4 regions of the Aeromonas sp. R6-2 genome follow, and region 3 is predicted to be linked to each of the others. Evidence: riboswitches for the same ligand, from Rfam matches in the RefSeq annotation. Region 3 holds a riboswitch; each other region holds the start of a gene.
What was found. A riboswitch is a leader RNA that binds a small molecule or an ion and turns the genes downstream of it on or off. The one in region 3 is predicted to bind cyclic di-GMP.

Region 1: it holds a riboswitch for cyclic di-GMP, as region 3 does, so the genes downstream of both, AB5Y48_RS17205 (fimbrial protein) here and gbpA (N-acetylglucosamine-binding protein GbpA) in region 3, are expected to answer to the same signal.
Region 2: it holds a riboswitch for cyclic di-GMP, as region 3 does, so the genes downstream of both, AB5Y48_RS19355 (sigma-54 dependent transcriptional regulator) here and gbpA (N-acetylglucosamine-binding protein GbpA) in region 3, are expected to answer to the same signal.
Region 4: it holds a riboswitch for cyclic di-GMP, as region 3 does, so the genes downstream of both, AB5Y48_RS02495 (glycosyl hydrolase family 18 protein) here and gbpA (N-acetylglucosamine-binding protein GbpA) in region 3, are expected to answer to the same signal.

Annotation. Positions count from the first base shown of each region.
Region 1 is NZ_JBFODE010000063.1:138,985-146,319, forward strand. It holds gene AB5Y48_RS17190 (triacylglycerol lipase) at 1-894, opposite strand, end outside; partial or broken gene AB5Y48_RS17195 (vancomycin high temperature exclusion protein) at 1,030-1,728, opposite strand; gene AB5Y48_RS17200 (collagenase) at 1,831-4,563, opposite strand; gene AB5Y48_RS17205 (fimbrial protein) at 4,807-5,097, opposite strand; cyclic di-GMP riboswitch class I at 5,184-5,270, opposite strand; gene AB5Y48_RS17210 (fimbrial protein) at 5,818-6,351, shown strand; gene AB5Y48_RS17215 (hypothetical protein) at 6,425-6,751, shown strand; gene AB5Y48_RS17220 (fimbria/pilus outer membrane usher protein) at 6,812-7,335, shown strand, end outside.
Region 2 is NZ_JBFODE010000072.1:56,279-63,613, reverse strand. It holds gene lfiR (lateral flagellar biosynthetic protein LfiR) at 1-163, shown strand, start outside; gene flhB (flagellar biosynthesis protein FlhB) at 160-1,293, shown strand; gene lfhA (lateral flagellar biosynthesis protein LfhA) at 1,297-3,372, shown strand; cyclic di-GMP riboswitch class I at 3,573-3,662, shown strand; gene AB5Y48_RS19355 (sigma-54 dependent transcriptional regulator) at 3,773-5,149, shown strand; gene AB5Y48_RS19350 (flagellar hook-basal body complex protein FliE) at 5,160-5,486, shown strand; gene fliF (flagellar basal-body MS-ring/collar protein FliF) at 5,568-7,235, shown strand; gene fliGL (lateral flagellar motor switch protein FliGL) at 7,228-7,335, shown strand, end outside.
Region 3 is NZ_JBFODE010000006.1:83,225-90,559, forward strand. It holds gene rne (ribonuclease E) at 1-1,887, opposite strand, end outside; gene rluC (23S rRNA pseudouridine(955/2504/2580) synthase RluC) at 2,306-3,250, shown strand; cyclic di-GMP riboswitch class I at 3,497-3,582, shown strand; gene gbpA (N-acetylglucosamine-binding protein GbpA) at 3,648-5,063, shown strand; gene AB5Y48_RS00705 (nucleoside triphosphate pyrophosphatase) at 5,145-5,726, opposite strand; gene yceD (23S rRNA accumulation protein YceD) at 5,844-6,365, shown strand; gene rpmF (50S ribosomal protein L32) at 6,383-6,550, shown strand; gene plsX (phosphate acyltransferase PlsX) at 6,560-7,335, shown strand, end outside.
Region 4 is NZ_JBFODE010000015.1:17,962-25,296, reverse strand. It holds gene AB5Y48_RS02500 (PAS domain-containing hybrid sensor histidine kinase/response regulator) at 100-3,561, shown strand; cyclic di-GMP riboswitch class I at 3,767-3,854, shown strand; gene AB5Y48_RS02495 (glycosyl hydrolase family 18 protein) at 4,176-6,773, shown strand; gene AB5Y48_RS02490 (M66 family metalloprotease) at 6,843-7,335, shown strand, end outside.

The sequences.
Region 1 (7,335 bases), on a different contig from region 3:
TCCCTTGAGGCGGCGGGCATGCTGCACATAGAGGGAGACAGGATCCACTTCGAACAGGTGACGAATGCCGAAGGAGTGGTTCACCTCATCCAGATGGTTCATCTTGTAGTCGGTGCCAATCACCTTGCCCAGATGGCTGCTACAGACCCCGACCAGGCCATCGTTGGGCTCATCGAAGAAGAGACCGGTGAGGACCAGGGCCGGGTCGACCGGGTCGAGGATGTTGGTGAGGTTGCCCCGACCACTCCAGGAGAAGTAGTAGACCCCATTGTTGGCCTGCATAGGCCCTTCGCCACACCGGGTCGTGGGCAGACCTTCCGGATAGTGGCTATTAAACTCGGCAGCACCGGCGCTGGTCAGGGCATCGAGTGCCTTGATGGGATCCTGGGGCAGTTTGCTACCGCCGGAGAGCAGCGAGATCACGCCCGAGAGGGCCTGGGCCGCGCTCGATGCCAGTGTCTCTGCGGCGGAACCGGGAGGAGCATTGACCCGCACCAGATCGGCGATGGCTGAACCCTGGTTCACCCCCCCCACGCTGGTGGCAGAGGCGACCAGCTCGGGAGCGACCGAGGCCACATAGCGTACGGTCGGTCCGCCGTGGGAGTGACCGATCAGGTTCACCTTCTCGGCACCCGTGATGGCCAGCACCTGTTGCACCTGGCTCAGCAACTGCTCTCCACGTGCCTCGGAGCTATTGGTGGCCGAGACCTGCGCCACATAAACGGTGGCGCCATCCCGGGTCATGGCCTGGGGAATACCATAGAAATAATCGACCCCCATCAGCTTGTCGAAGCCAAACAGGCCGTGGACCAGCACTATGGGGTAGCGGGTGTGACTGTCGGCCAGCGCCAGGCCGGGTAGCAACAGGAGCAACAACATCAATTGACGGATCATGGACACCTCCTTGCGTTCATTGGGCCCCGTCATGGGGTCGGACCAGTATGAAGGCTCCGATTCGAACGACACTGTGCCCTGGATCACTCTTTAGGGCGGCCTGGCGTCAGGCCCCCCAAATGGTCAAGATTTGTGCTGGATACAGGGCTGAGGGGTTCCGATTGTGCTAAGGGGCAGGCAGGGGATGGGGGCGCCGATCTCGATGGGTTCACCGAGGAACTTGGGCTCTTTGTCCAGCACATAGAGATCGAGCAGGCTCATGAAGCGGGCGAAAATCTCCCGCACCCGGGTCTTGATCCCCTCGTTGGGGGCCACATCCGGGGCATTGAAGCCGATGGCCTCGATACCGAAGCGACGGGCGATAAAGATGGCGCGCTCGTTATGAAACTTTTGGGAGACTATGGTGTAGCTGCTCTGGCCAAAGACCTCTTTGGCGCGGACCACGGAGTCGAGGGTGCGAAAACCGGCGAAATCCATATAGATGGCCGAGGCGGGAATACCTGCCCTGATCAGGGCCCGGCGCATCAGGCGCGGCTCGTTGTACTGCACGGTGGCGTTGTCGCCGGAGACGATCAGGTAGTCTACCTTGCCGTTGTTATAGAGCTGGGCAGCAGCCTGGATGCGGTTGCTGAAGTAAGGATTGCGTCCTCCCCCCACCAGATACTTGGAGGTGCCGAGTACCACGGCGACCCGGTTGTAGGGGAGATCATCCACCCTGTCATAGGTGAGGCGCCCGGCCTTGGAGACTCGCCACTCCCCATAGGTCAGCAGCAGCAGGCAGAGGGCCAGCAGCAGGCTGAGGGTGGCGAGCAGGATCAGGGCAAACTTCTTCATGTGCGACCGATCGGTTACGAAACAACAGGTGGGCATTCTATTACAACTGTCCGTCAGCGTCAGCGACGGGAAAAGAAGAGGCGGCCCGTGGCCGCCTCTCGCTTAGTGAGCCGAGTCGTTTGACTGGCACTCAGGGCTATTGCGGTTTGCCGCCCACCAGGGAATGAGCTGCCCATCGACCCAGTCGCGGTAGGCCTGGCTGTCGTTGGTAATCAGCTGCTCCATCACCCGCTCGTAGTCGGCCATCGCCTTGCTCCGATCGGCCTGGCGCAGGGCCCGGGCCATCGCCAGCCAGCTGTCGCGGCGTCCGGTCTCATTGAGGAAGCGGTGCACCGTATAGGACCAGGAGTAGACCATCTCGCTGCCGCTCTCGTAGTCGAGGTGCAGTATGGATTGCAGCGACGGGCGTTGTCCGGCCGGGCTCTGGGTGACGGCGTTGAGGCCGCGGGCGAAGCATTGCCCATGGGCAATGTACTCTGCCAACCCCTCGGCCCACCAGGTGGTGCGGTTGAGCGGGTAGTGGCCGAAGTTTCCATAGAGATTGAAACGGCCATCCAGATAGTGAACATACTCATGGCGCAGGTTCCACACCTGGAAGGCGGGGCGCTTCCACTGCGCCTCATAGGCGAAGAAGCGGGCCTGGTTGTCCTGACGGGCCGGCTCCCCCTCGATATAGATGCCGCCATTGTCCGTCGACACCCCATCAAACAGGGCACCGCCGTAACGGTTCCAATCATCGGAAGAGTCGAAGATTACCAGCTCGAGGGAGCGGTTGTTATCGTCGGCAACCGGTTGCCAACCTGTCTCCATCACCCGATGGAAACGCTGTTCCTCATCACCCAGCTCGCGGCAGATCTGCTCGGCCTGTGCCTGATCCAGATCCTGGGCACGCAGTGAGAGGGTCGGCGAGCAGGTGTGGCTGAACGGCAATATCTCCTCGACCCGGATGGGAGTGCAGTAGCCGGCCAAGGGGCCTTCGCTGCACGCCGCGGCGCTGCGATTGGTGTGACGCAGGTAGTAGGTCGAGAGGGTGAGCGAGACCTCTTCCAGCAGGCGGGCACTCTGGGCGCCGCCGGGCACCAGGCCGTGTCGGTTCAGCAGGGCGATCACATCCCGATCCAGACTGTCGCGATAGGCCTCACTGCCGCTGGCGTCCTGGTCCTGCATCATGCGGTAGAGGCGGGTGTAGGTATCGAGTATGTTATTGAATACAAACAAATCAGCCTGTCCATCCCGGCGCTTCCACAGGGCCAGCTCGCTCTCCCCCAGCGCCAGCATGGCACGGCGCAGAGCGGGCTCTTGCCCGATGAGGGCGGGGCCGAAGTCGGCATCGCGCGAGTGGGAGCTGGCATAGTCGATCAGATTGAGCAGCTCAAACAGCCCATCGGCCCACGGCTTGTGGCCATTGATGACGGCCGCATGCTGTACCGCGTAGTCGAGGGCGCGGATCAGTTGGGCCGGCATAGGGGTGGCAGCCTGACGGAAGGCCATTTGCCCGAGTTGCCCCTGTGCGGCGACGCTCCAGGCCTCCAGCACGGTGCCAGCCTCATCCTGCGGCTCATTCCCCAGCAGAGCCGGGTGGTTGAGCAGGGCGACCATCACCCGGGCCAGTGCGCGAGCGGTCTCGTTGCTCTCTCTGGCAACGCCACCGAAGTAGTTGTGGGCACGCACATAGTAGAGCAACTTGTCCATGGCGGGGTGAGTCGGCCGGTTGGCGTCCAGCAGGGCTTGCATTCCCCGAATGGCGGCCATCAGCTTGGCATCGTCGTGGCCATAGTTTGCCTGCCATGCAGGCTTGTCGGCGCCGCTCACGTCGGCGACCAGTCGTGCGGCCTCGGCGTCGAGGAGGTCCAGGTCCGGCTCTGTGGGTTCGGCGCAGGGAAGGCCATTGGCCTTGCGGCAGTCGAGCTGCTCCTCTGTGGTGGCCAGCACCAGAGGCTGGCTCAGGGTCTTGGCCTCTTGCCAGCTGTCACTTTCTGGCAGTGGCTGCCACTCGTTTTTGTCGGCTGGCATCATATAGCCGGTGTCATGCAGGGTGACATTGATCTGGCTGCCGATGGGCAGCAGCTGGCGGCAGGTGCGGACGGTGAGGGTGTTTCCCGCCTCTTCACGGGTCCTGGGCTCGCCACACTCCTCAATGGCCTGGGCCGGATCCGGTTGCCATTGATGCTGGCGCCACACATGCAGCTCGCGCACCATCTTGGCGGCGGTGCTCTCACTCTTGGGTGAGAGCCGATAGAAGATGTGATCGAGGCGACCATCCCGCTCACTGGGGCTCTCTTCCATCACCTGAAGCTGCTCCCATTGCCTGGGATCGTAGTGCCATTCGTCACTCGGGCAGCGCCCCTTGGCATCCAGCTGGCAGCGATCCAGCTCCACCTCTTCCTGACCCAGCGCGAGGGCTTGCGGCAGGGCGAGGCGATCGCCGCGCCACCCGGTCGGTGTGTCGGGGAGCGCACTCCATCCCGACGATGAGAGGCCGTAGCCGAAGTCCTGGCTCTCGGCCTGAATCAGGGTGCCGGCCTTGAGGCTCAATTCGCACAGCTGGGTGCGGATCCGCCACCCTTGCTCTATCCGGGTTTGCTTGTCACCACATTGGCGCTCGGCTTGTTGTTTGAGGCCGTCGATTTGCCAGCGATAGGTGCGGTAGATGTGCATCTGCTGCCAGCGGGCCGACGACGTAGTGGCCGTCAGGCGGAAGAGCTGGGTGCTCTGCGTCGATTCGAATTGGCGGGTCTCGGGGGCGCTGGCGCCATATTGGTGCCAGTCGGAGGGACTATAGGCTCCGGCGAGGGGCGCTGCGAGCAGGCAGAGGCTGCCGATCAGGGTTCGCACAGTGTAACTCCTTGAATGAGGTGGGAAGGAGTTGCACTCTATTTTGGCTTCAATTGGATCGCAATGGGGAAAAAGAAGAGAGGAAAGGGGTCAGACCCCTTACGAAACTGGTATCACCCCATCTCCTTGGGGTTATCGCCCCTCTCCCCATTCGGGTGGGAAGCAACAGGCGGAAATAAAAAACCTGACATGGATCACACCAGCCCTCCCTTTGGATAGAGAGGGGCTTCTGCCTCGTCACGATCAGAGGTAGCTCACCGTCACTATGGCCACATTGCTGTTCGTGGGGGAGACGCGATAGTCGATCTGGCTACTGATGGTTGCCAGTGAACCAGAGTGTTGCAGCATGGTCATATCCAGATCTTGCCGCTTGGCTCCTGAGTAGCAGGTAATGCTGTCACTGGTGATGGAGCAGGGCGCCTCGTTGATGTAACCGTTGAAGGTCACAGTGCCGTTATCGGCGTGGGCTGCAAAGGCTGCCATGGTGAGCAGGGAGAGTGAAACGGTGCGTTTCAGTGCGGTTTGGATATTCATAGTCTGTCCTTTTCGATACAAGTCGTTGTTCGAAAAGGGCAACGCAATCTGAAAGACAAAGAGATCAGAAGCACACTCGTCTTCCTAATGGCGGCTCCGCTGTCTTAGGTATTGCTACCCTTAGACCGGTGGCTTTGCGTCCCGACTTTTCAATCGGTTTGCCCTTTACATCATGTCTAGAGCATATCATCCCCATTTGAGAAATCAATTGAGCAATAAATGTGTGACTGTCCCGGAGTGAGTGCGCTCTGCTTCAGCTCTGGTGGATGAGGGAGCTACTTGCGGGGGAGGGAGGCATTTGGGTGTGCATTGAGCAATAACTCTAGTTGTTTCTGGTTTGTTGCCGGAGTGTTTTAATCCTGCTTTTCGTTCGCGATGTGTACAAATTGCGTGCGATGACAGTCAGGCTCCAGGCCGCAACAACAATGTTCATGATGTTTATATCATCTTGATTTTAAAGCGAATTTAAAAGAATCTCTATTAATTAAAATGTATTTGATACGCATCAAGGTGATGGATAACTTTGCCCCCGAGACGACGCTATGGGATGTCTTCGGCGGGCTTGGGGAGCGGTTTTCACTCCCCCTGTGTTGATGCCGATGACAGGTCGTTTCGCGGGGCTTGGCCCCAATACAGCCGTTCAAAATTTGGGTGGTGACTCCAGGCCACCCCTTTTTTTCGGCTTCGACACGTAAGTCATGAATAAAAAGGTATCAACGAATGAAAGCGAATAAGATTGTAGTTGCGATGGGTGTCCTGCTGATGGCTGGCGCTGCCTCTGCTGCAGGCCAGGGTTCCGGCAAGGTCACCTTCAATGGCGAAATCATCAATGCCCCCTGCTCCGTGGCTCCCGAGTCTGTTGACCAGGTCGTTGAAATGGGCCAAATCAGCACCAAGGAGCTGGTCAAGGGTGGCGAGTCCAACTCCAAGCCGTTTAGCATCAAGCTGGAAAACTGCGAGATCACCGAGGCCGATGATGCCGTCAAGGTGACCTTCAGCGGTGCCCAGGATCCGGTCGACAGCAGCCTGCTGGTGATCGGCGGCGGCCAGGCTGCCGGTGCCGGCATCAAGATGACCGCTCCGGGCGGCGCTCCGATCGTTCTGGGTACTCCGACTGCTGCCTACAAGCTGGTAAACGGTGACAACCAACTGGACTTCAGCGCCGTGCTGAAGGGCTATGAGGATCAAACCACCAACCCGCTGCAGGCTGGCGCCTTCACCGCGACCACCAACTTTACTCTGGCCTACGAGTAATTCTTTCTGACGTGTGATACCGGGTGCAGTGGCTTGGCCACTGCGCTTCACCCGTCATTACCGGAGTTGCGCCATGAAGATGACTCTTGTCACGCTGCTTGGTCTGCTGGCCTTGCCTCTGGCGGCCGAGGAGTTGAGCGGTACTGTGACAGAACCCGCCTGTGCCCTGATCCTGGAGCAGGTCAACCCGTCTGATCTGGTTCTGGGGGTGAGTGGCTGCCGCATCGATCAGAATGCCGGTGGTGTTTTCCCTTTTATGGTCAAGTTGCAGCGCAGAGACCCGCGGGGGGGGAATATCTCCGAATCTCCGAGAACGTCCCAGCATGAGCGTCGGCTCGAGGTTCACCTCGATGAGACATTCGAAGGCGATACGGCCCTGCTCGAAGTTCGATATTTGTAAGCCTTCCGGCTTGTGTAGATACCACGAAATGTGAGTCTTATTATGTGTTTAGAGTGATGTATGAGTCATTCAATATTAAGTTTTGTCACTGAGCACCAGCGAATTAAAGCGGCACTTTTGATCGGGGTGGCTGCGCTGTTGTTATTGGCAAAGAACGTATGTGCCGAGACTGAGTTTAATATTGATGCGCTCGATCTTGATGAACGGACCAAGATAGATCTCTCCCAGTTTGCCCAGGACGGGTATATCTTGCCGGGGGATTACTACCTCGAAATCGAGATCAACAAGAATAAGTTGCCCCTGCAGAAGGTACCTTTCTACGAACGGGAAGGTGCCGGTAGTGGAGGTGTCGCCTGCATCTCTCCCGAAGCGGTCGAGAAGATGGCGCTGACCGATGATGCCCGGACCAGGGTGGGCCGTTGGCATGACGGTGAGTGTGCCGATCTGTTGGCGCTGGACGGGGTCGTCATCTCCAACCGGATTGGGGAAGGGGTGCTGAGGATTGCCATGCCCCAGGCCTGGCTCAAGTACAGCGACCCCAACTGGATTCCTCCGGAGCAGTGGGAGCACGGGGTGACCGGCAT
Region 2 (7,335 bases), on a different contig from region 3:
GAACCGCTCGGCCCCCTCCCTCAACATCTTCTCTCTGGGCTTTCCCATGACCCTGTTGCTCGGGCTGCTGACCATGGCCATCTCCATCAGCGGGGTGCCGGATCGCTATCTGGACCTGGTGACCCATGTGCTTGACGTGCTGCGGGGGCTGACCCCCTCATGAGTCAGGCCAGCGCCCAGGACAAGACTGAACAGGCCTCCCCCCAGAAGCTGCGCAAGGCCCGGGAAGAGGGGCAGATCGCCCGCTCCAAGGAGTTGGGCTCGGCGGGGCTCTTGCTGCTCGGTGGCATGGTGATGCAGTGGATGGTGCCGAGTTTCGGTCTCTTCTTCGGCGAGCTGATGCGCCAGCCCCTGCGCTTTGACTGGCACCAGAACGATCCTTCCATGATGCTGCGCGCCTTCGGTGAGGCACTGCTCGGCATGACGGGTGTCCTGCTACCCCTCTTTGCCGTGTTGGGGCTGCTGATGATAGGGCTGGGTTCGGTACCCGGCGGCATGGTGCTGGTGTGGAAGAACGTCATGCCCAAGGGGGAGAAGCTCAACCCCTTGAGCGGTCTCAAGCGGATGTGCTCCACCCACAGCCTGATGGAGCTGGTGAAATCCATTCTCAAGATCACCCTGATAGGCGGGGTGTTGGCCCTGCTGTTGCAGCACTACTGGCCAACCCTGCTGATGATGAATCGCATGCCCCCGCGGGCGGCCATGGAGCTCTCCCTGCGCCTGCTCTCCCAGGCCTTCATCATATTGGGTGGTGTGCAGATGCTGATCGCCGTGCTCGATGTTCCCTATCAGCGCTGGTCTCTCAACAAGCAGTTGAAGATGACCAAGCAGGAGGTGAAGGATGAGCGCAAGAACAGTGAAGGGAGTCCGGAGATCAAGGGCAAGATCCGCCAGGTGCAGATGATGATGGCGCGGGCCCGTATCGAGCAGCGGGTGCCCACCGCCGATGTGATCATCACCAACCCGACCCACTACGCCGTGGCGATCCGTTACGATCCGGCCAAGGCCAATGCTCCCTATGTGGTCGCCAAGGGGATCGACTCCATGGCGGCGCGGATCCGCCAGGTCGGGGAGCAGCACGGCAAGACCATCATGGCCCTGCCCGAGCTGACCCGGGCCATCTATCACTCCACCCGTATCGATCAGGAGGTGCCGGCCGGGCTCTACACCGCCGTCGCCTATGTACTGAACCATGTCCTGCAACTGCAGGCTTACCGGACCGGGCGTGGCAAGAAACCCGCCGCCCTGGCTCCGCTCTATGTTCCTCCCGAGCTGCGTCAACCAGAGAGGTAAGCCGTGAACTGGCGTGTTCTGACCCACTCCTATACAGGTATCCCACTCATGCTGCTGGCGGTGCTGGCCATGATGATCCTGCCCCTGCCGGGCTGGCTGCTGGATGCCCTGTTTACCTTCAACATCGTCCTGGCCGTGCTGGTGCTGCTGGTCTCGGTCTCGACGCGGCGCCCCCTCGACTTCTCGGTCTTCCCCACCGTCTTGCTGGTGGCGACCCTGATGCGGCTCTCCCTCAACGTGGCCTCGACCCGGGTGGTACTGCTCAACGGCCACGAGGGCAATGACGCCGCCGGTAAGGTGATCCAGGCCTTCGGTGAGGTGGTCATCGGCGGCAACTATGTGGTGGGCCTGGTGGTCTTCATCATCCTGATGATCATCAACTTCGTGGTCATCACCAAGGGGGGAGAGCGGATCTCCGAGGTATCGGCCCGCTTCACCTTGGATGCCCTGCCCGGCAAGCAGATGGCCATCGATGCGGATCTCAACGCCGGCATCATGGATCAGCATCAGGCGCGGGCCAGACGCCAGGAGATCGCCCGCGAGGCGGACTTCTACGGGGCGATGGACGGCGCCTCCAAGTTTGTGCGCGGGGACGCCATCGCCGGTCTCCTGGTGCTCATCATCAACCTGATCGGTGGTCTTTCCATCGGTATCTTCCAGCACGCACTGCCGGTGGCGGAAGCCTTCCAGCGCTATGCCCTGCTCACCATAGGTGACGGCCTGGTGGCCCAGATCCCCTCCCTGCTGATGTCCACCGCGGCGGCCATCATAGTGACCCGGGTCAATGACGAAGGGGAGATGACCGATCAGGTGGGCCAGCAGCTGCTCGCCTCACCCCGGGTCATCTATACCGGCGCGGCAGTGATGACCATACTCGGCCTGGTGCCCGGCATGCCGACCCTGGCCTTCCTGAGCTTCGCCGCCGTGCTGGCCTGGAGTGGCTGGCGGGTGAGCCGGCGTCAACCCGCCGCCCCCGAGCTGGAAGCGGCCGAGGAGATCGCCCGGCAGATGGATCTGCGCGAACCCCAGGGGCTGGAGTGGCAGGATCTGCCGGCCCTCGACAGTGTGGTGATCGAGCTGGGTTATCGTCTGGTCTCCCTGGCCGAGCAGGAGAAGGGGGCCGAGCTGCTCTCCCGGGTACGCGGCATTCGCAAGACCCTCTCCGAGCAATATGGCTTCCTGTTACCGGAGATCCGGGTGCGTGACAATCTGCAGCTACAGCCGGAGCAGTACAGCATCAAGCTGGCCGGCGTGGCCCTGGCCGGCGGCAGTGTGGATTGTCAGCGGCTGATGGCCATCGGCAGCAGCCAGACCTATGGAGCCCTGGACGGGGAGCTGACCCAGGATCCCGCCTTCGGCATGGAGGCGGTCTGGATCCTGCCCGATATCAAGGCCAAGGCCCTCAATCTGGGCTACTCGGTGGTCGACTCGGCCACCGTCATCGCCACCCACCTGAGCAAGTTGCTGCGGGAGCATCTGGACGAGCTGTTTGGTCACGACGAGGTGGGCAAGCTGGGGCAGCATCTGGCCACCCAGTCGCCGCGTCTCAATGAGGAGCTCAACCTGGCCCTGACCCAGATGCAGCAGCTGCGGGTCTATCGCCAGTTGCTGCGCGAGCAGGTGAGCCTGGTGGACATTCGCACCATAGCAACGACCCTGCTCGATTCGAGCGAGATCACCAAGGACCCGGTCCTGCTCGCCTCGGATGTGCGCTGTGCCCTCAAGCGCCAGCTGGTGCGCCAGGCCATCGGCCAACGGGACGTGCTGGCGACCTTCACCCTGGATGATCGCCTCGAGCAGACCCTGCTGGCCGCGCTCAGCCAGTCCCAGCAGCAGGGCAAGGTCTCCCTCGACAGCTTCCCCATCGATCCCCAACTGCTGGCCCAGCTGCAGCAGAACATGCCGCTGGTCAAGACCCAGCTGCAGCAGTTGGGGCATCCTCCCGTGCTGGTGGTGATGCCCCAGCTGCGTCCCTTGCTCTCCCGCTATGCCCGCTCCTTCTGCCGTGGGCTCAAGGTGCTCTCCTACAATGAAATCCCCGAAGAGTTGCGGGTTGATGTGGTGGGAACCCTGGGGTAAGGGTTGGGGAAAAGGGCTTCCTCACGGGGAAGCCCCAATTCCTGAACTGGACCTTGCACTCTCCTCAAAAGCCGATATGATCTGCGCCAAACGGTGACGCATAAGCCGTTAAAGACAAAATAATCAAAAGCTTAACAACTAGACGGCTGCTCTGTTAACACGCCGGTGTGCTATGCAGCACCTGCCGCAGAATGCTTGGTTGTTTGAAAAGGCAAACTGAACTGAAAGGTCAGGACGCAAAGCCTCCGGTCTAATAACGCGACAGCGTTGACGATAGCGGGGTTGCCAAGGATCAAGGACGGGTCGCCCTGTGGTGACATCGGGGCTGCATGAATACCGCCTCTCTCCTCTCTTTCGCGTGCTTCCTTTCGGTTCCCAACCTGTTGGGGTTTCCATTTTTATGCACGGTTACACGCATCATGGCGCACTCTTGCACAGTGAGCCCACTATCGCCGCTCACTCGTCCCTGCTCTGGATTGGCAGCGAGGAGGAGACCACCTTCACCGCCCCCGAGGTCACCAGGTTAGCCCGGGTCGGCTTTACCCATCTTCCCGATATCGACCAGGCGCTTGGCTGGTTATCTGCCCATTCCTGCGATCTCATCGTGCTCGATCTCACCTGCCAACCCGAGGTGTGTTGCCGGGAGATGAAGGCGCTGGTCGCCGCGCTCCCCAGCGGACGCCTCATGGTCGCCGCCAACGAGCGCCAGGGGGCTCTGGTGGCCGAGGCGATGCGCTGCGGCGCCGCCGATTACGTCATCAAGCCCTTCAGCGCGCGCCAACTGGCCGATGCCATTCAGGGCGCCCTCCTGATCGATCAGGGGGAGCCCAATCTCATCGCCGTCTCCCGCATCAGCCAGCAGCTGCTGCAACTTGCCCGCCGCGCCGCCAAGACCTCCGCCTCGGTGCTCATCGGGGGGGAGTCGGGGACCGGCAAGGAGTGTCTGGCCCGCTACATTCACGAGATGTCGGATCGTGCCGACAAGCCGTTTGTCGCCATCAACTGCGCCGCCATCCCCGAGTCGATGCTCGAATCGATCCTGTTTGGTCATGCCAAGGGGGCCTTCACCGGTGCCGTCACCGCCCAGCCCGGCAAGTTCGAGGCGGCCAACGGTGGCACTCTGCTGCTCGACGAGATCTCCGAGCTGCCCCTGCCCCTGCAGGCCAAGTTGCTGCGGGTGCTGCAGGAGCGCGAGGTGGAGCGGCTCGGCAGCCACCGCATCATCCCCCTGGACGTGCGCATCATCGCCGCCAGCAACCGGGACCTGCGCGAGCTGGTGGCTCGCGGCGAGTTTCGCGAGGATCTCTTCTATCGCCTCGATGTACTTCCTCTGGCCTGGCCTGCCCTGCGGGATCGCCCGGAGGATATTCTCCCCCTGGCCGAGCACTTCCTGGCCTGTCACGCGCCCCAGCCCGGTTACCGCTTCAGCCTGGAGGCCTCGCTGCTGCTGCAGACCTATCGCTGGCCCGGCAATGTGCGCGAGCTGGAGAATGTGATTCAGCGGGCTCTCATTATGGCGCGAGGATTGCATATTCAGCCCGCCGATCTGATGTTGCCCGGTGTCGTCGCGAGCGAGACCGAGTCGGTCGTCGTAGACGGACTCACCGAGACCCGCCGTCAGGCCGAATTCCGTTATGTGCTGGAGACCCTGCGTCGCTTCGAGGGCCATCGGGCGCGTACCGCCGAGGCATTGGGGATGACCACCCGCGCCTTGCGTTACAAGCTGGCGGCCATGCGTGAGCAGGGCATCGACATAGACCTGCAGATCCAACAATGAGGAAGTGCCCGTGAAGATCGAGATGATGACCTCCCAGGTCGCCCTGCTGAACCGGATGCAGGAGATGGAGCGAATTGCCACCCAGCCCGGGCTGCCCTTATCCGGTGTCGACACCGATCTCTCCTTTGGTCACGCCATGCGTGATGTGGTCAACCGGGTCAACGCCCAGCAGAATCTCTCCTCACGCATGATGACCGCCGTCGACACGGGGCAGAGCGACGATCTGGTGGGGGCCATGGTGGCCAGCCAGAAGGCGGGCCTCAGCTTCTCAGCCCTGATGCAGGTGCGTAACAAGCTGATGACCGGGTTCGACGACATCATGCGCATGCCGCTCTGAGGGTGATTCATGAGTGAAGTGGTAAACAACATGCCTGCCACCGGGCAGGAGCTCGATCTGCGTCAGCGCCTGGAGCAGGGGCTGAAGAAGTGGCGCAGACTCTCTCGCGACAACAAGTCGGTGCTGGCCATCGCCCTGCTGGCGGCCATCGTCGCCGGCACCATCGTCATCATCCTCTGGACCTCGAGCCAGAACTACGTCCCCCTCTACGGCAAGCAGGAGCTCTACGACACCGCCAACATCATGGAGCTGCTCGAGAAGGAGCAGGTGCCGTTCCGCCTCGAGAAGAGCTCGGGGCAGGTCTTGGTGCCGGAGAGCCAGCTGGCCCAGGTGCGGATGGCCCTGGCCGCCCGAGGGGTACGGGCCGCCATGCCGGCCGGCCTGGAAGGGCTCGGCAATGTGACGGGTCTGGGCACCAGCGAATTTATGGAAGGGGTGCGCTACCGTCATGCCCTCGAGGGAGAGCTGGCGCGCACCATCATCGCCCTGGATGCGGTGCGCAGTGCCCGGGTCCACCTGGCCATCCCCAAGCGCACCCTCTTCGTGGGGCGCGACGAGGAGAAGCCCACCGCTTCGGTCATGCTCGATCTCATCCCCGGCCAGACTCTGGATGCGGGCCAGGTGGAGGCGATCACCAACCTGGTCGCCGGCAGTATCCCCGGCATGAAGCCGGGGGCCGTCTCCGTGGTCGATCAGACCGGTCAGCTGCTCACCAGCGAAAACGGGGACAAGATGGTCTTCGGCAAGCTGAGCGTCCAGCAGATGGACTATGTGCGCAAGCTGGAGCAGTACATCCGCCAGCGGGCCAACGACATGCTGCTCCCCATGCTGGGCAGCAACAACTACCGGGTTCAGGTCGCCGCCGACGTCAACTTCAGCGCGGTGGAAGAGACCCAGGAGCAGATCGATCCCAACGGCGTGGTGACCCAGGAGAGCAGCAAGTTCGACAAGAGCGTCGACGCCCTCGCCATGGGGATCCCCGGCGCCCTCTCCAACCGACCGCCCGAGACCCAGGCCAACAAGCAGCCGGCACAAGGGAGTGAGCAGCAGGCACGCAGCAACGACTCGCGCAGCGAGCGCAGTGAACTCACCAAGAGCTATCAGAACAGCCGCTCCGTGACCCATACCCGCTATCAGCAGGGGCGTCTCGAGAAGCTCAATGTCTCTGTGCTGCTCAACAGCCAGGTCGCCCCCAAGGAGGGGTGGAACGAGACCCAGCTCGAGCAGATCCGCCAGATGGTGGAGCGGGCGGTGGGCTTCGATGCCCCGCGTGGGGATGCCATCAGCCTGCAGAGCTTCCCCTTCAGCCAGGAGGTGCTGGTGGCACCGCCTGAATCCACCTGGTGGGAATCGCCGGCTTGGCAAAACTCCCTGCGCTATCTGGTGGGGGGGCTGCTGGGTCTGGTGCTGGTCATCTTCGGCATCCGTCCCCTGGTCAAGCATCTGGTGCGCATTCACCATCCCGAGCCCGTCGTGGATGACGAGCAGGACGACGAGTCGGCCGAGCAGGCCACCGGGGCCATCGCCCACCAGCGTCGGGTTGCCGACGAGCTCGAGGCCCAGCCCATGGCTCATGGCCTGATCCGCCACGAAGGAGAGAGCGCCGCCCTGAGCGAGCTGGATCTCGCCGCCCTGCCGGAGCCGGGCTCCGAGCTCGAGGTGCAACTGCGCCATCTGCAGTTGCTGGTAGACAAGGATACGGATCGGGTCGCCGAGGTGATCAAGGCATGGGTGAGTGGCGATGAATAACATGAACTTCAATCAGGCGGCGGTCGATATCGACATCGATAACCTCGAGAAGGCCGCCATCCTGCTGCTCAGCATGGGAACCGAAGCCGCCGCCAAGGTG
Region 3 (7,335 bases):
TTCGCTCTTTTGCTCATCGCTTGGACGGGCAGGGCGCTCGTCACGACGACGGTCACGGCGTTGCTCGTTGCTGCGCTCACCGCGGGACTGACGCTCTTCGCGTGGCTGACGACGACGGGTATCCCCCTTCTGATGGGCCTTCTGCTCCGGCTCGGCAGCCGGGACGGCAGTCTCGGCTTGCGCCTTTGCGGTGCCAAACAGAGAGCCAAACAGACGACTCAGGAAACCGGGCTTGGTCTGCTCGGCGTCCACCTTGGCCGGGGCAGCCGCAACAGGAGCTACAGGGGCCGGCTTGGACGGCTGGCTAAAGCCTTGCAACAGCGGTTGATCGCGTTCGACAACCTGCACCTGACGGGGTTGGTAGGTCGGCTTGACCACCTCGGTCTTCAGCTCGTAGCTGGCTGCTTCCGGGATCTCGTTCTTGCGGATCCGGGTCACCTCGTAGTGTGGGGTCTCCAGATGCTGGTTCGGGATGATATAGACACGCACATCGTTACGCTGCTCGAGGCTGGCGATGGCGGCGCGCTTCTCGTTGAGGAGATAGGCGGCAACATCGACCGGCACCTGGCCATGCACCTGCTCTGTGTTGTCCTTCATCGCCTCTTCTTCGATGAGACGCAGGATGGAGAGTGCCAGTGACTCGTTGTCGCGGATCACGCCCTGACCCTGGCAACGGGGGCAGATATGGCTGCTGGACTCGTTGAGAGAGGGGCGCAGACGCTGACGGGACATCTCGAGCAGGCCGAAGCGGGAGATGCGGCCCAGCTGGATGCGGGCGCGGTCCTGGTGCACGGCCTCGCGCAGGCGATTTTCCACCTCGCGCTGGTGACGCACCGGGGTCATGTCGATGAAGTCGATGACAATCAGGCCACCCAGGTCACGCAGGCGCAGCTGGCGGGCTATCTCGTCGGCTGCTTCCAGGTTGGTCTGCAGGGCCGTCTCCTCGATGTCACCACCCTTGGTGGCGCGCGCCGAGTTGATGTCGATAGAGGTCAGCGCCTCGGTCGGATCGATGACGATACTGCCGCCGGAGGGGAGGCGCACTTCACGTTGGAAGGCCGACTCAATCTGGCTCTCGATCTGGAAGTGGTTGAACAGGGGGACTTCACCCTTGTACTGCTTGACCCGATTGATAAAGTCGGGACGCACCAGCTCGATGTGGGCTTTGGCACGCTCGAATACGGTCGGGTTGTCGATCAGGATCTCGCCCACATCGCGACGCAGGTAGTCGCGAATGGCACGCACGATGACGTTGCTCTCCTGGTGGATGAGCACAGGTGCGGCCACGTTTTCGGAGGCCTTGCGGATCGATTCCCAGTGGTTCAGCAGGACGTTGAGATCCCACTCCAGCTCTTCCTGGGACTTGCCCACACCGGCGGTGCGCACGATGAGGCCCATGCCGTCCGGCACGGTCAGCCCGTTCATGGCTTCCTTGAGTTCGGTCCGCTCGTCACCCTCGATGCGGCGGGAAATACCACCGGCACGCGGGTTGTTCGGCATCAGCACCAGGTAGCTGCCAGCCAGACTGATAAAGGTGGTGAGGGCTGCACCCTTGGTGCCACGCTCTTCCTTGTCGATCTGGACGATCACTTCCTGGCCTTCGCGGACCACTTCTTTGATGTTGGGACGACCTTGGTAGGAATAACCGGAGGGGAAGTAAGTGCGGGCGATCTCCTTGAGAGGCAGGAAACCGTGGCGCTCGGCGCCGTAGTCGACAAAAGCAGCTTCGAGGCTGGGCTCTACGCGGGTGATTTTGCCCTTGTAGATGTTGGCTTTCTTCTGCTCGTGTCCCGGACTCTCAATATCGAGGTCGTAGAGCTGTTGTCCGTCAACCAGCGCTACGCGCAACTCTTCTTCCTGAGTCGCGTTGATTAGCATTCTTTTCATTGAGTTCTCATTGTTGTGTCATGTGTGTTCCTTCACACGCTCCTGTCCTGCGCCGGCCTCGGGTCTGCAGCATACGGTGGCAACCTCCCGGTTGGGGTACGCATGAGGCGCAACAAACTTGGGCGCATCGGTCATGCCCTGATGTAGCAGGGATGAAAAGGATTCCAGTGTGAAGACAAAACGGTTTTGTGCACTGCGCTCACCCTGCTGCAACATCGCTCCTTGGCACAGGGACTTCGCTTGGCCTGACGGGCGGAATGGGAGATGAAACGCCCACGTTGTACAAGGCTTGAGCGGTCTTACAAAACCGTCGTTATTATCCCATTTAAATCGGTTTCATAGCAAGGCAGCAATTTTCACGCTTTTTGCAAAAACAGGGCAGCCAAGGGTGGGGGGAGGGTGCTAGAATTCGCGGCCTATGACACAGATCACACAACAAGTGCAGCTGCTCACCATCGAGGCTGAGCATGAAGGGCAGCGCATCGATAATTTCCTCAAGACTCAGCTTAAAGGTGTCCCCAAGAGCCTGATTTATCGCATCCTGCGCAAAGGCGAAGTTCGCGTAAACAAAAAACGCGTCAAGCCCGAGTACAAGCTGGAAACCGGAGATGAGGTGCGTGTGCCGCCCCTTCGGGTTGCAGAGAAAAATGAGCTGCCATCGGCCAACCTTGGCAGCATACAGCGTCTCGAAGGTCAGATTCTGTTTGAAGATGATGCCATCATAGTGCTCAACAAGCCTTCAGGTATGGCGGTACACGGTGGCAGCGGGCTGAGCTTCGGTGTCATCGAAGGACTGCGGGCCCTGCGTCCCGAGGCCCGCTTCATGGAGCTGGTACATCGCCTGGACCGTGACACCTCGGGCGTGTTGCTCATTGCCAAGAAGCGTAGCGCCCTGCGCAGCCTGCATGAGCAGCTAAGGGTCAAGACCATGCGTAAGCAGTATCTGGCGCTGGTCCGTGGCTGTTGGCAGTCCCACGTCAAGGTGATCACTGCGCCGCTCAAGAAAAACGAGCTGCAGTCGGGCGAACGCATCGTGCGTGTCAGTGCCGAGGGTAAGCCCTCCGAGACCCGTTTTCGCATCGTGCGCCAGTTTGCCGAGGCAACCCTGATGGAGTGCAGCCCCATCACGGGACGTACTCACCAGATCCGCGTGCATACCCAGCACGCCGGTCACCCAATCGCCTGTGATGACAAGTATGGCGAGAGGCAGTTTGACGAAAAAATGCGTGAAAAGGGGCTCAATCGCCTGTTCCTGCACGCCTGGCGCCTCACCTTCGCTCATCCGGCCGACGGGCGGGAGATCAAGGTCGAAGCCCCTCTTGGCGAGTCACTGGACGCCTTCTTGAATACTCTGGAGCGATAACCGCTCGCTTGCGCTCCCCACCGCCCCCGGTGGGGAGTCGTTTCTCATGGGGCGTTATCTGCCCTTCTGCACTGGCCGTATGCCGCACCGAATTCCCAAAATGTCAGATTTGGTCATAACAAATCAGTCAGTTATGGCTATATTACCGGTTTCGTCCTGCGCTGTTATATCTGTCATTGATTAAACGATCGCACATGAGATGCTTCGTGAGTCGAAGAAAGTCGATCCCCGACGTTTTCGATCACACAGGTCATTTGGCAAACTGACTCGAAAGGTCAGGACGCAAAGCCTCCGGTCTAACGGCACATGCCCATGATAGCGGGGTTGCCATTGGTGCTTTGGCGCCAGTGCGAAAGCCAAGTGACTGTCTTTCAACTCATGTTTTTGCGAGGAGTGTATGACAGCCACCCATCTCAGAGCCCTGGCTCTGCTCTGTACCCTTGGTGCCAGCAGTGCCGTAGTCGCTCACGGTTACATCAGTACCCCCGAATCGCGCAATGCCTTGTGCAAGAGCGGCGGCAATATCCAGTGCGGCGCCATTCAGTGGGAGCCTCAGAGCCTGGAGGCGCCATCGGGATTTCCTCAGGGAGGGCCGCCGGATGGACAGATCGCCTCGGCAGGTCACCGTCAATTTGGCGAGCTCAATGCCCAGACCAGCGATCGCTGGACCAAGCGCGAGGTGAGCGCCGGCCCCTTGGCGATCACCTGGACCTTTACCGCCAACCACGTCACCCGAAACTGGCGTTACTACCTGACGCGCCCCGAGTGGGATCCCAATCGTCCACTGACCCGCGACGCCTTCGAACCCACCCCCTTCTGTGTCATCGATGGGGGTATGAAACAACCTCCCAAGGTGATGACCCACGCTTGCACCTTGCCAGAGCGCTCCGGCTATCAGCTGATCCTGGGGGTATGGGAAGTGGGGGACACCAGCAACAGTTTCTACAACCTCATCGATGCTCGCTTCCGAGGTGGTGAGCCGCCTTCCTCGCCCTGGCAGCAGGGGGGGGCCATCTACCCCTCACTGGATCTGGAGATGGGAGACCGGGTATTGACTCGGGTCTTCGATGCAAATGGAGAGCGCGCGGATCTGCAGACCACGCTCACCATCGCCAGTGAAGAGCAGGGGCAGAAGAACAACTGGGCACATGCACTGGCGAGTCGCATCAATGCCGAGCAGGTCAATATTCGGGCTGGTCAGCAGGGCAGCGATGGCACCTTCAATCCGGTGTATGGGCAGAACCTCCTCTATCTCAAACAGGGAAGCGGTCTGGAACGCGTCGAAATCCAGGTTGAGCAGCAGCAACCACCCCTCGAGCAGAGTCTGTCGATTGGCACTCTGCCGAGCGATCATCTGCTCAATGAAGGCAAGTTGACCCTGGATTTTATCGTGACGGTGCGAGGGGAGATGACGGTAACGGCCACGCTGTATGATCACGGTGGTGTTGCCCGTGGTGAGGTAAGCCAGGAGCTCTCCAATGAGCAACGTACCTTGAGCCTGGCGCTTGAGGGACTCAGTGCCGGCCATCATCAGTTGGTCGTGAAGGGGATCCCCAAGAAGGGTGGGGATGCACTGCAGCAGACCGCCGATCTGATGTTCAGCGAGGTGGGGCAGAGTTACGACTACCGCTTCCCGGAGGGACTCAAGCGCTATGAGGCGGGGACCCGGGTGCTGCAGCCAAAAGATGGTCAAATCTACCGCTGCAAGCCCTTCCCCTATAGTGGTTATTGTACCCAGTGGACCAGCAGCGCCACCCAGTATGAGCCAGGTAGCGGCTCCCATTGGCAGAGCGCCTGGGACAAGGTGAATTGACCCGTATCAAGAGACGCAATGAAAGGAAAAGAGGCCGTCAGGCCTCTTTTCCATAATTCGCAAGGGGTAGCCTCACCCTTGTCAGGGGAGGGCGAGTCCGTGGCGCTTGAAGAGCTCCACCAGGCCGATAAGGGGTAGCCCTATCAAGGCATTGGGATCGCGCCCCTCGAGTGCACTGAATAAGGTGATCCCCATGCCTTCACTCTTGAAGCTCCCGGCGCAGTCATAGGGGGTCTCGGCCAGCAGGTAGCGGGTCAGGGCGGCCTCGTCGAGGGTGCGAAAATGGACGGTAAAGGGCTCTACCAGAGAGTGATTCTCACCGCTGACTGCATTGATCACACACAGGCCAGTGTAGAAGATCACGCGGCTTCCCTGGGCCGCCTTGAGCTGGGTCAGGGCGTTGTCGAAATTGCCGGGCTTGCCGAGGATGCGTCCATCGCAGACGCACACCTGATCAGAGCCGATCACCAACCCATGATCACGACCATCGGCCACCGCCTGCGCCTTGCTGATGGCCAGTCTGAGTACCAGCTCGGGAGCCGTTTCTCCGGGCAGAGGCGTTTCATCAACACGGGGTGCTTCGGTGTCAAATGCCATCCCAAGTTTGGCCAGCAAGGCCGCCCGATAGCGAGAAGTGGAGGCGAGGATCACTTTTTCTGGCATACTGTTATTCCGATGAGGGCAGGTCCCGGCATTCTAGGGAGTTGTGCGTTAAAAATCATCGCAATAAATGGTTTTTCCTTTGACTATAACCTCTTGGAACTATATCATTCGCGCCCTATGCAAAAGGTGAAGTTGCCCGTTAAGGTTGATCCAGTCCGTAGTGCCTTGAAGCTCCTCGATTATGTCGGGGTTGTGGAAAAGTCGCAGATGCCCAGGCTGGAGGAATCAACCGCAGGCTTGCTCGGTGATGTGGATGTGTCACTGCACTTTGGTAAAGATGTCCAGAGACTGACCGTTATGAAAGGCACTGCCCATGCCGAGGTCAATCTGGTTTGCCAACGTTGTGGAGAGTCATTTGCCCACCGTTGCGAAGCCGAATTTGTCTACACTCCGATGTTCGAAAGAACTGACGAGGAAGAGCTGCCGGAAGCTTATGAGCCCATTGAGTTGGATGAAAATGGGGAGATAAACCTGCATCAGATCCTCGAGGATGAACTCATCCTCGCCCTGCCTCTGGTACCCATGCACCCTGTGGATGAGTGCCCGAGAGGGAAGATGGAGATGAGCTGGGGTCATATCGAACCTGCTGATGAGCGCCCGAATCCCTTTGCAGTTCTTGAAGAACTCAAACGTAAGTGAATTAGGAGTTAGCCTAAATGGCCGTACAACAGAACCGTAAAACCCGCTCCAAGCGTGGCATGCGTCGTTCCCACGATGCCCTGACCGCTGCTGCCCTGACTGTTGATCAGACCAGTGGTGAAACCCATCGTCGTCACCACGTGACTGCCGATGGTTTCTACCGTGGCAAAAAGGTTATCGCCTAAGGCGAGCCCTTGTCTGCGCTCACCGTTGCGTTAGACATGATGGGGGGAGACAACGGCCCCCCGGTTACAGTGCCTGCCTCCGTGCAGGCACTGTCGCTTATGCCCCAGTTACACCTTGTGCTGGTTGGGGATCTCTCACGTTGTCATGATCTGCTCTCGCGGCACGGTTTGCTTACCCACCCCCGTGTGCGCCTTCTCCATGCCAGCCAGGTGGTCAGCATGGGAGACAAGCCTATCCACGCATTGCGTCACCTCAAAGACTCCTCCATGCGCCTGTCACTCGATCTGGTCAAACAGGGAGAGGCATCGGCCTGTGTCAGCGCTGGTAACACCGGCGCTCTGATGGCCATGGCCAAGTGTGTGCTCAAATCACTGCCCGGTGTTGACAGGCCGGCTCTGGTCAAGGGGTTACCCCATATCCAGGGGGGACGCACCTACCTGCTCGACTTGGGCGCCAATGTCAGCTGTGACGCCGACAGCCTGCTGCAGTTTGCCGTTATGGGATCCGTGGTGGCCGAGCGGGTGGAGGGGATAGCCAGACCCAGAGTGGCGCTGCTCAACGTGGGGGAAGAGGAGATCAAGGGCAATGACCTGGTGCGCCACAGCGCCGAGCTTATCGGCCAGTGCCCGGCCCTCAACTACATCGGCTATGTGGAGGGTAACGAACTCTTCACCGGCAAGGCGGATGTGATCGTCTGCGATGGTTTTGTGGGTAACGTGGCCCTCAAGACGGCCGAAGGGGTAGCCCGGATGATGGGGCGCATGGTGGGCGTTGAGGGTTCGAG
Region 4 (7,335 bases), on a different contig from region 3:
AATAAATATTCCTGTTCGAGAAGGAGTGACATTTTTCGATGACCTCTCTAGACTGCGGTCTATCTCGCCTAAATTCTCAATCTTGACAAGAGGTTAGTGATGCAACAGGGATGGTTGCTGATCGGGGTTTCGCTGGCCTATCTGGGGCTCTTGTTCCTCATCGCCTATGTGGCCGACAAGCACCGCCGGGCCCGTCTGCCGGGTCAGCCCCTGCTCTACAGCCTGTCGCTCGCCGTCTACTGCACCTCCTGGACCTTCTATGGCACGGTCGGCCAGGCGAGTCTGGACCCCTGGTCCCCCCTGCCCATCTATCTCGGTCCCATGCTGGTCTTCCTGCTGGGATGGCGGGTGTTGGCGCGCCTCATTCTGGTGGCCAAGCGTGAGCACATCACCTCGATTGCCGACTTTATCGCCGCCCGCTATGGCAAGTCCCAGCATCTGGCCATGCTGGTGGCCCTGGTGGCGATCCTCGGGGTGCTGCCCTATCTGGTGCTTCAGCTCAAGGCGATCGTCATCGGCCTGGAGCTGTTGACCAACGGGGCGGCGGGGGCCAGCACGGGAGGCGGGCGTGCCGGCCTGGCCCTGGGGGTCGGCCTGCTGCTCGCCCTCTTTAGCATACTGTTTGGCACCCGACACCTGGACGCCACCGAGCACCACAGGGGCATGGTGGTGGCCATCGCCTTCGAGTCCGTGATCAAGTTGCTCGCCTTCCTGCTGGTGGGGGGCTTCTCCCTCTGGCTGCTGTGGGGAGAGCCCAGAGTCTGGCAGACGGCGGCGAGCCAGGAGTTCATCCGGGGAGCGAGCGAGCTGCGCGGCAGTCAGCTGCTGGAGCTGGCTATCTACACCCTGCTTGCCATGTGCGCCATCGTCTGTCTGCCGCGCCAGTTTCATGTGACTGTGGTGGAGAACAATCAGGGGCATGATCTCCACTGGGCGCGTTGGCTCTTCCCCGTTTATCTGTTTCTGATGGGGATCTTCATCTGGCCCCTGGCTCTGGCCGGTCGCCACTGGCTGGGGGAGGGGGTCTCGCCCGATACCTTCGTCATCAGCCTGCCCCATACCCTGGGTTACGACGCCGCGGCGCTGCTCGCCTTCCTCGGGGGGACCTCGGCCGCGACCGGCATGGTGATCGTCTCGACCCTGGCGCTCGCCATCATGGTGAGCAACGATCTGGTGTTGCCCCTGCTGCTGCGCCGCTATTGGCAGCGACGCCAGGACGATCGGCTCGGTCGCCTGCTGCTGCGGGTGCGCCGGGCCGCCATCCTGCTCATCCTGCTGGCCGCCTGGGGGCTCTACCTCTGGCTCGGGGAGATGACCAGTCTCTCGGGGATCGGCTTTCTCTCCTTCGGGGCGGTCGCCCAGTTTGCGCCGGCCCTGCTGCTCGGTCTCTACTGGCGTCGTGGCAATCGCAAGGGGGTCTACCTGGGGTTGATCCCCGGCCTGACCCTCTGGCTGCTGACCCTGCTGCACGAGAGCGGCATGCTGGCCGGCTCCCCCCTGGCGAGCCTGTTGGCACCGCCGGATCTGCCCTGGCTGCGGGAGGTGAGCGTCACCGCCTGGTGCCTGCTGCTGAGCCTGCTGCTCAACCTCGCCGGCTATGTGGCCGGGTCACTGCTGGCCAGGCCCGCAGTGAGCGAGCGGCTGCAGGCAGCCAACTTCGTCGGCAAGCCGAGCCGGGACACCTCGGCCCTCTATCAGGCCCGGGTGACGGTGAAGGAGCTGGAGATGCTGGCCACCCGCTTCCTCGGACCGAGCCGGGTCAAGCGTGCCTTCGGCCGCTTTGCCGCCGAACGCGGCGGCACCCTGGCCCCGCACATGCAGGCCACTCCCGAGCTTATCGTGCATACGGAGCGGCTACTGGCCGGGGTGTTTGGCACCTCGTCGGCACGCTTGGTGCTCGCCTCCGCCCTGCAGGGGCACAACATGCAGCTCGAGGAGATCGCCACCATCGTCGATGAGGCTTCGGATCTGCTGCGTTTCAACCGGGATCTGCTGCAGGGGGCCATCGAGCACATAGGCCAGGGGATCTCGGTGGTGGACAGGGAGCTCAAGCTGGTGGCCTGGAACCGTCGCTACGTCGAGCTGTTCAGTTATCCTCCAGGTCTCATCCAGGCGGGGCGTCCCATCGAAGAGATCATTCGCCACAACGCCAGTCAGGGGCTGTGCGGCCCCGGGGAGATCGAGGCCCAGGTGGCGCGGCGGGTGGCCCACATGCGCAGCGGCAGCCGCCACGTCTCCGCCAGGGAGCGCCCGGATGGCCGGGTTATCGAGATGCAGGGCAACCCCATGCCGGGGGGCGGCTTCGTCATGACCTTCACCGACATCACCCCGTTTCGCGAGGCGGAACGGGTGCTGCGTGAGGCCAACGAGCTGCTCGAGGCCCGGGTCGCCGAGCGCACCCGCGAGCTCTCGGCGCTCAACACTCAGCTGTTGGCGGTCAACCAGCAGGTGGAGCGGGCCAACCACTCCAAGAGCCGTTTTCTCGCCGCGGTGAGCCACGATCTCACCCAACCCCTCAATGCCGCCAAGTTGTTTGCGTCGGCCCTGCGCGAGCAGCTGCCACCGGGTGAGCCGGCGCACCTGGCCGAGCGCATCGACACGGCCCTGGAGGCGGCCGAGGATCTCATCTCGGACTTGCTCGATATCTCCCGCCTCGAGGCCGGCAAGTTCAAGGCGCGCAAGAGCGACTTTCTCCTGGCCGGGGTGCTGGAGACCCTCCAGGCGGAGTTCGGAGTGCTGGCCAAGGCGGGCGGGATGGACCTCACTGTGGTGCCCTGCTCCCTGACGGTTCACTCGGACGCCAGGCTGCTGCGCCGGGTGCTGCAGAACTTCCTCACCAACGCCTTTCGCTACAACCCGGGGGGCAAGGTGTTGCTCGGCTGTCGCCGGGTCGGCGATCGAGTGCGCATCGAGGTATGGGACAACGGCCCCGGCATACCGCAAGAGAAGCAGAGCGAGATCTTCGAGGAGTTTCTGCGCCTCGACCACTCCCGCACCGCTATGGAGCAGGGGCTTGGACTCGGGCTGGCTATCGCCCGTGGCATCGCCACCGTGCTGGGCCATCAGATAGGGATGCGCAGCTGGCCCGGGCGTGGCTCAGTCTTCTCCCTCACCCTGGCCTGCGTCGCCCCCCTCGGGGTCAGCCTCAGGCCGAGTATGCCTGTGGCCGCCAGCGACTCACTGCTGGCGGGGTGCCGGGTGATCTGCATCGACAACGAGCCGGAGATCCTGCTGGCCATGGAGTCCCTGTTGCGCCGCTGGGGATGCGAGGTGCGCTGTGTGGCGGATGCCGAGGGGGCCAGCAACGCCGTGGAGAGCGGGTTTGTGCCGGATCTGGTGCTCTCCGATTACCACCTGGATCGCGGACAGAGTGGTCTGCAGGCGCTGGAGCGGTTGCGGCTTCTTCATGGTGAGCCGATCCGCGGCATCATCATCAGCGCCGATCGTAACCCGGATCTGCTGCGCCGTATCCGGGAGCAGGGCCACGGTTATGTGAGCAAGCCGGTCAAACCTCTCAAGCTGCGAGCCCTGATGAACAGCCTGCTTGGCGACGTGGCGTGACGCAGCTCCCATTATTCATCACCGAATAGAAGTGGCTTGTTGCAGTGGAAACGGGGGAGTTAGCCCCCCATTGGGGGATGTTTATCGTCCGTTTCCCGTAACAGGACCACTTTGAATACTTATCACCTGTCATTTTTACTAGGTGGCCTTTCTTCCTGCTCCCCCCCTATATTTGGTATGCGATTTATTTTCGTCGCGAAACAAGTTGTGTTAAGGGCAAACCGGTCGAAAGGTCGGGACGCAAAGCCTCCGGTCTAAGGGTCTGAAAGACCTAAGATAGCGGGGCCTCCACGGGTTGTTGGGCCGCCTTTGCCAAGGGGTAGCCCGTACCTGTCCGTTGCGTTCACCTGTTCGGCTATTACCGGGGTAGCGCCTCCTCTGGCACTGCTCCCGGTGCAACCTCTCCCGATGATGTATCGGGCGATGACCAAAAAAACGACACAATTTCGAAAGCAGCGGTATCGCCGGGTGCCTATAACAGGCACACCTCGATGCCAACGGCTTGCTGCAATGCTGCTCTGATCATCTGGCCTTGCCCTGGGTCCGATGGCTCGGCGGTGATACACCCTCGTGCCAAGCGGGGGAAAACTCCATAACAAACAGGGATTTTCACTATGCTAAGTCCAAAACTCACACCGCTGGCCCTGCTGGTCGGCACCCTGGCGGCGACCACTGCGCATGCGGCGGCACCGGGTAAACCCACCATAGGTTGGGGTGAGACCAAATTCGCCATCATCGAGGTGGATCAGGCTGCCACCGCCTACAACAAGCTGGTCAAGGTCAAAGACGCTGCCGATGTCAGCGTGAGCTGGAACCTCTGGAGTGGCGATGTCGGCCAGACTGCCAAGGTGTTGCTCGATGGCAAGGAGGTGTGGTCCGGTCCGGCTGCGGCCTCCGGCACGGCCACCTTCAAGGTGAGCAAAGGGGGGCGTTACCAGATGCAGGTGGCCCTCTGTAATGGGGATGGCTGCACCCTCTCAGACGCCAAGGAGATAGTGGTGGCCGACACCGACGGCAGCCACCTCAAACCCCTCAAGGCGCCGCTGCAGGAGAACAACAAGCCCTACGTCAACAAGTCGGGCAAGGTGGTGGGCGCCTACTACGTGGAGTGGGGTGTCTATGGTCGCAAATTTACCGTCGACAAGATCCCGGCCCAAAACCTCACCCATATCCTCTACGGTTTCACCCCCATCTGCGGTGGTAACGGCATCAATGACAGCCTCAAGGCCATCGAGGGGAGCTTCGAGGCGTTGCAGCGTGCCTGTGCCGGTCGTGAAGATTTCAAGGTGGCCATGCACGATCCCTGGGCCGCCATCCAGATGCCCCAGAGCGGCCTGACCGCCTATGACGAGCCCTACAAGGGGAACTTCGGTGCCCTGATGGCGCTCAAACAGGCCTACCCGGATCTCAAGATTCTCCCCTCCGTGGGCGGCTGGACCCTCTCCGACCCCTTCTATTTCCTCGGTGACAAGAGCAAGCGCGACACCTTCGTCGCCTCGGTGAAAGAGTTCCTGCAGACCTGGAAGTTCTTCGACGGGGTGGATATCGACTGGGAGTTCCCGGGTGGACAGGGGGCCAATCCCGGCCTGGGTGGGCCGAACGATGGCCAGACCTATGTGACCTTGATGAAAGAGCTGCGTGCCATGCTCGACGAGCTGGAGGCCCAGACCGGGCGCAAGTATGAGCTCACCTCGGCCATCAGTGCCGGTGGCGACAAGATCGCCAAGGTGGACTACAAGGCGGCCCAGCCCTACATGGATCACATCTTCCTGATGAGCTACGACTTCAACGGCGCCTGGAGCAATACCGAGTTGGGTCACCAGACCAACCTCTACGCGGCGAGCTGGGATCCGGCCACCAAGTACACCACCGACAAGGGGGTAAAGGCGATGCTGGATCAGGGGGTCGAGCCCGGCAAGCTGGTGGTGGGTGCCGCCATGTATGGTCGGGGCTGGACCGGGGTGAGTGGCTATCAGGCCGGCAACCCCTTCACCGGTACCGCCACCGGCCCGGTCAAGGGAACCTGGGAGAACGGCGTCGTGGATTATCGCGACATCGTCAACAACCGTATGGGCGCAGGCTGGGAGAAGGGGTATGACGAGATGGCCGAGGCCCCCTATCTGTTCAACGCCGGTACCGGCGATCTGATCAGCTTCGACAACGACCGCTCGGTCAAGGCCAAGGGACAGTACGTGCAGGCCAACCAGCTGGGTGGTCTGTTCGCCTGGGAGATCGACGCCGATAACGGCGACATCCTCAACGCCATGCACGAAGGGCTCGGCAATGGGGATGGTGGCACCACTCCGCCGGTCAACAAGCCGCCGGTGGCCAATGCCGGCAGCGATGTGAGCGCGACCGGCCCGACCGAGGTCATCCTCAACGGCAGCGCCTCTCACGATCCGGAAAATGGTGTGCTGACCTACAGCTGGAAGCAGCTCTCGGGCCCGCAAGCCTCTCTGCTCGACGCCAGTCAGGCCAAGGCCAGAGTGGTGCTCGACGGGGTCAGTTCCGACATCAATCTGGTGTTCGAACTGACCGTCACCGACGATCAGGGGCTCAAGGCCAGCGATCAGGTGGTGGTGACCAACAAGGCACCCCAGCCCAATCTGCCTCCCGTGGTCACTGTGCCGGCCAGCGCCAGCGTGGAGTCGGGCAAGCAGGTGACCATCCAGGCCAGCGCCAGCGATCCCAACGGGGACGCGCTCACCTATCAGTGGACGGTACCCGCCGGCCTCACCGCCACCGGGCAAACCGGTGCCACCCTGGTGGTCACAGGCCCGAGCGTTACCGCCGATACCCCCTATGATCTGACCCTGACCGTCTCCGACGGCGCGCTGGATACCAGCGTGGCGACGCGCCTGACCGTCAAGCCTGCCAGCACCGGGGGCGGTTGCCAGACCACTGACCCGGAGGCGGCCAACTGGCCTGCATGGCAGGGGAGCAAGACCTATAACGGCGGCGAGAAGGTGAGCCACAACCAGCTGGTGTGGCAGGCCAAGTATTGGACTCAGGGCAACGAGCCGAGCCGTACTGCCGACCAGTGGCAGTTGCTGAGCCAGGTACAGCTCGGTTGGGATGCCGGTGTCGCCTACAACGGCGGCGATCGGGTCAACCACAACGGCCGTCAGTGGAAGGCCCAGTACTGGACCCGCGGCAACGAGCCCGGCAAGCACGACGTCTGGCAAGACGTGGGAGCCGCCAGCTGTAACTAATCTTCGTGAATACCCGGGGCATGCCGTTGGTATGCCCCACTTCCCACCCCGTCAACAACGAGAACAACAATGCGTATCACACACACGACCAGGCTCATCATGGCGGCCCTGGCAGGCCTCTCTTTACCTGCTGCCGCCACCCCCCTTCTCTTCAACGACACCCGGGGGCCCAACGATCTGGTGGGCTCTCTGGCGGCCCGGGTGCAGTTTGCCCAGAGCCAGATTCTGCCCGCCCATCCCGGGGAGGGAGATCGTCAGCCCACCCTGACTGCGCTTCGCAAGAGTCTGCTGCTGGTGCAGCCACTCCAGTCCGACGGCGTGACGCCGATGCAACTCGAGGCCCGTAACGGGAGCGGCCAGCTGCTTGGCACCCTCTCTCTGGCGCCTCCCTCGGCCCTGCCCCGGACCGTCTATCACCTCTCCGGTGTGCCGGACGAGGGGGTGGACTTCACCCCGCCCCAGGGGGATCCGCTCATCATCAGCAGCAGTGCCGAGCTGGCCAGACTGGATGACAAGAGCGGCGCCTTCCTCGGGGAGAAGTTGGCGCAGAGCCCCCTGGTGG